Regions from separate parts of the Methylophaga sp. UBA3603 genome, predicted to be linked through region 2. Evidence: riboswitches for the same ligand, from Rfam matches in the RefSeq annotation. Region 2 holds a riboswitch; the other holds the start of a gene.
What was found. A riboswitch is a leader RNA that binds a small molecule or an ion and turns the genes downstream of it on or off. The one in region 2 is predicted to bind thiamine pyrophosphate.
Positions count from the first base shown of each region.

Region 1: another riboswitch for thiamine pyrophosphate. It lies ahead of thiC (phosphomethylpyrimidine synthase ThiC); the one in region 2 lies ahead of B4F66_RS07290 (TonB-dependent receptor).

Region 1 is NZ_DFMC01000008.1:235,270-237,681, forward strand. It holds gene B4F66_RS06545 (Smr/MutS family protein) at 436-990, opposite strand; TPP riboswitch at 1,080-1,185, shown strand; gene thiC (phosphomethylpyrimidine synthase ThiC) at 1,292-2,412, shown strand, end outside.
Region 2 is NZ_DFMC01000009.1:20,588-22,999, reverse strand. It holds gene cysB (HTH-type transcriptional regulator CysB) at 1-187, shown strand, start outside; gene B4F66_RS07295 (SRPBCC family protein) at 272-844, shown strand; TPP riboswitch at 956-1,061, shown strand; gene B4F66_RS07290 (TonB-dependent receptor) at 1,123-2,412, shown strand, end outside.

The sequences.
Region 1 (2,412 bases), on a different contig from region 2:
ATTGCATCCAGTGATTGCCCTGAATATTGCTCGTATACATAGCGCTCTTTTACTTAGATGGGCTTGTTTTTAGATATGGGAGTTGAATAATCAATTGCATTAGCTAATTCATTGAGATATTCGCGACCCTTCTATTTATAGGGGAAATCTCTTCCTCATTAAGGAACATCATAAAGTCGTAGCCCACAAAACTATGCGAACAGTTCACATCAAAAAGAAACCGTCCTTCCTCTTCGAATAAGAACCATGAACTTTTTTTCTTCATCGATGACTTTCATATACACCTAACAGTATGTTGATAAGGCCGTTGGCTTCATAATAATTATTAGCAGGCGGCCATCTAATTCTGAGCCATCTGACATGAATTATCTAAATATCTGAATAATCAAAGGAAAAAGGTCCGAAATAGATGAAATAAAATGGCCAATTAAAAATTCACTTTTCATACTGCCTCTTCAACAAAACATACAAAGCCCCAGTTCCACCATCTTCAATCGTTGCACTGCAAAACGCTAACACGGCATCACTTTGTCTGAGCCAGTGATTGAGTTTGCTTTTTAACACCGGTTTGTTATCGCGTGATCCCCAGCCTTTGCCGTGAATGATTCGTACGCATCTAATCTTTTCTTGCTGACATTGTTCGAGAAAATGGGAGAGGGTGGGTTCAGCTTTGGCGAGGGTGAGGCCGTGTAAATCGAGTTCGGCTTCGAGATGCACTTTGCCGTTTTTGAGTTTGGCGAATTGACGGTTTTGAATGCCGTCGCCACGGTATTCGAGATATTCTTCATTGCCGACTGTTTCGGGAGCGAACAGGCTGGAAAACTCGCTGGTGTCATGGGTGAGTTCGGCTGCGGAGGGTTTTCTGACCGTTGGCGGCGGCGGTGGTTTTCGATGCACCAGGCGGTCATGTTTTATCGGCTCGGCGTCGCTCATTTCATTGCGAAACAAGGAAAACTCGTCGTCATCATTTTTATTTTTGTTCTCTGCCATGGCCGATTTTGCCTGATTTCATGCCGTTTGATGTGACCCATTGTGCCAGATGATGCTTGTGTAAAAAATCATTTTTAGTTTAGGATGATTTCCACTTGTCGGGGTGCCCCCTCTGAATTATCAGAAAGGGCTGAGATGAAACCCGTTGAACCTGAAGAGGCTAGAACCTCCGTAGGAAACAAGCCGGAATGCCGGTACGTCTGATTGTCTGACTGTAGCCGCCGTGTATCTCCATCACCTTGTTCGCGAAAGCGCAACGTCTTCATTTCCCCGACTTTTTTATTCAAAAAGGGGAAATCAGATGTCAGCAGCCAATCCAAAAGTCATTGATATTAAAGACCGTAGTGGCATTACTACTCAGCCATTACCGGGTTCTGAAAAAATCTACATTACCGGCAGTCGTGATGATCTCCGGGTGCCATTTCGTCAAATCTCCCTGACCGATACACCGAATCGTGATCCCAGTCTGCCGGGTGAGCCAAATGCGCCGGTGATGGTTTACGACACCTCTGGTATTTACACCGATCCCACTGAAACAATCGATCTGGAAAAAGGCTTAACGCCGATTCGTCAGCAATGGATTGAGGAACGTGACGATACCGAAGTATTACCGGCGTTCAGTTCCAACTTTACCCGCGATCAGGATGGGCAGGAATTTGATATTCCGCTGTTCACCAATCGTCGTCTGCCACGCAAAGCCAAACTGGGCAAAAACGTGAGCCAGATGCACTATGCACGTCAAGGCATCATCACCCCGGAAATGGAATATATCGCCATTCGCGAAAGCATGGGCCGTGCTGCACTGCAAGCCAAAGGCGAATTGCCAGCCGATAAACCCAATCACATCACCCCGGAATTTGTTCGTAAAGAAGTCGCCGAAGGTCGTGCGATTATTCCAGCCAATATCAATCACCCTGAAGCTGAGCCGATGATTATCGGTCGTAACTTTCTGGTGAAAATCAACGCCAATATCGGTAACTCTGCTACCACTTCCTCGATTGAAGAAGAAGTTGAAAAGATGGTGTGGAGTACCCGTTGGGGTGGTGATACCGTCATGGATTTGTCGACTGGTAAACATATTCACCAGACCCGCGAATGGATTATCCGTAATTCACCGGTGCCAATCGGTACTGTGCCGTTGTATCAGGCTTTGGAAAAAGTAAACGGCATTGCCGAAGATCTGACCTGGGAAGTGTTTCGCGATACGTTGATTGAACAGGCCGAGCAGGGCGTGAGTTACTTTACGATTCATGCTGGTATTCGTCTGGCGCATATTCCACTGACCGTGAACCGCACTACTGGCATTGTGTCACGTGGCGGCTCGATTATGGCGGCCTGGTGTCTGGCACATCATGAAGAAAGCTTTTTGTACACGCACTTTGAAGATATCTGCGAAATCATGAAAGCCTACGATGTGTCGTT
Region 2 (2,412 bases):
CATGGCATTTGATCCAGTAAAAGATGCTCCTTTACAGGCATTGGATGCCAGTGGTTTATTTAAACCAAGTACGACCCACATGGGAATTCGTAAAGGCAGTTATCTTCGCGGTTACAGTTATGCTTTTATTGAGTTTTTTGCTCCCCATCTGCAACGCTCAACTATTCAGAACGCGATCGCTTTGTGAATTTTTCCCTTTAGCATTTCGGAAGGTGATGGTAGTTTAATTGGGCTAAATGTTGGCATTACAAATGAAATATAAGAAGGAAATATGATGAAAGCTGTATTGAAAGTTCTGGTAACAGGCTTATTCCTGTTACCTGCGCTGGTATTTGCTCATGGCGCTTCACGTCTGCAAGTTGAAGAAACGGTGTTGATTAATGCTGATGCTGAAACGGTGTGGAACATGGTTAAAGATTTCGACAGCCTGCATAAATGGCACCCAGCCATTATTTCTACTAAAGCAGAAGGTGGGAATGAACCTGGCGCGACACGCGTTTTAACCCTTAAAAATGATTCAACCATCACTGAAACGTTGAAAAAGTTTGACGAAGAATCCATGAGCTTTATGTATCAGATTGATGAAATGAGTTCGGTTGGACAGGTTGATATTGAAGGCGAAATGCATGATATCCCTGCAGTGCCTGTCAGTAAGTATAAAGCCTGGTTAACTGTAGAAGCTGAAGGCGACCAAACCAAGGTCACCTGGTTGGCCAAATTTTTCCGTGGCTATACCGGCAAACATCATGAGCCTAAAGAATTAAATGACGAAACGGCTACCAATGCTATTGAAGGTATTTTCCGTTCAGGCCTAGACACTTTAAAAGCCAAAATTGAAAATTAAGTCAGTAGTAACTTGAACTTTAAGGCGTCTTCGGACGCCTTTTTTTGTATCATCTGAACAATCAAAGATGGGAAAACATCACTTTTTTCTGTATATTTCACCTACTTGCTAATACAAGCCTCGGGGTGGTCGAAAGGCCTGAGATTCACCAGTTGGTGAAGACCCGATGAACCTGATCCAGATAATACTGGCGTAGGGACAGGCGGCAAACCCTTCTTGCTAGATCAATGCAAATGGCGTGATCCCCTGTTCTTTTTAAGAATTTAAAAAGGATAGTCATGAAACTCACCCTGCTTTCCATCGCAGTCACCAGCGCATTATTTTCTCCCGGCGCAGTTGCACAAACCGAGACCGATAGCACTGATTTACCGTCCATGCTGGTCAGTGCAGATTTTCGTCCTGCAGAAGCCCAGGATATTCCCGTCAGTCTGACAACATTCGATGAGGAAATCATTGAATCACGTGGTGCCCAGCACATTGAAGATGTTCTCAATCTTGCACCCAATGTAAATCTTTCCAGCGGCGCTTCCCGTGGTCAGTTTTTTCAGATCCGTGGTATTGGTGAACGCAGTGAGTTTCTTGCTCCCCTAAACCCATCGGTAGGACTTTATATTGATGGTATCGATTTTAGTCGCAGTGGCGGCGCAGCCACACTATTTGATATTGAGAAAGTAGAAGTATTACGTGGACCTCAGGGTACGTTGTATGGAGCCAATGCATTAGCCGGTGTTATCAATATGCAAAGCAAACAGGCCACCAATGATCTGGATATGAATTTTCAGTCAACCGTAGGCAATTACGATACCCGAAGTGTCGGTGTAGCAGTAGGCGGTCCATTAATTAAAGACACTTTACTGGGGCGAATAGCTGTGCATACCCATCGTTCAGATGGCTACATGGATAATGATTTTCTAGGTCGTGACAATACGCAAAATCAGGATGAAATGACTGCCCGCGGACATTTGAAATGGCTGGTCAATAATGACCTGACCATTGATCTGAATTTGCTGCATTTAAATATCGACAATGGTTACGACGCATTCACGCTTGATAACAGCCGTAACAGTCTTTCAGATGAGCCTGGCAATGACAAACAGCATACCAATGCATTTGCACTCAAATCCGACTGGCGAGCAAGCAGTAAAGTGCAATTACAATCTACTTTGACCTATTCCAAATCTGATTTGGAATATAGCTATGATGATGACTGGTCGTATAAAGGTCAGTTTGATCCCAGTTTATTTCCTTACAGTGGTTTTGATCAGTACAAACGCGAACGGGAAAACTACTCTATAGAATTCAGAGCCCTTTCCAATGAAGAGGGTCGTATTTTTGCTGATACAACTGATTGGTCAGTAGGTATTTATCTGGCCGATCAACGCCAAGATCTCAAGCGCAAATACTTCGATAACGATACACCTGATGTCTACCCTCTAAATAACACTTATGAAACATCTAACAGTGCCATTTTTGGGCAATTAGATACCGCTTTAACGGAAAAACTGACCCTGATAACTGGCTTACGTGCTGAACATTGGGACGCTGATTATGACGATTCGCAAGGATTG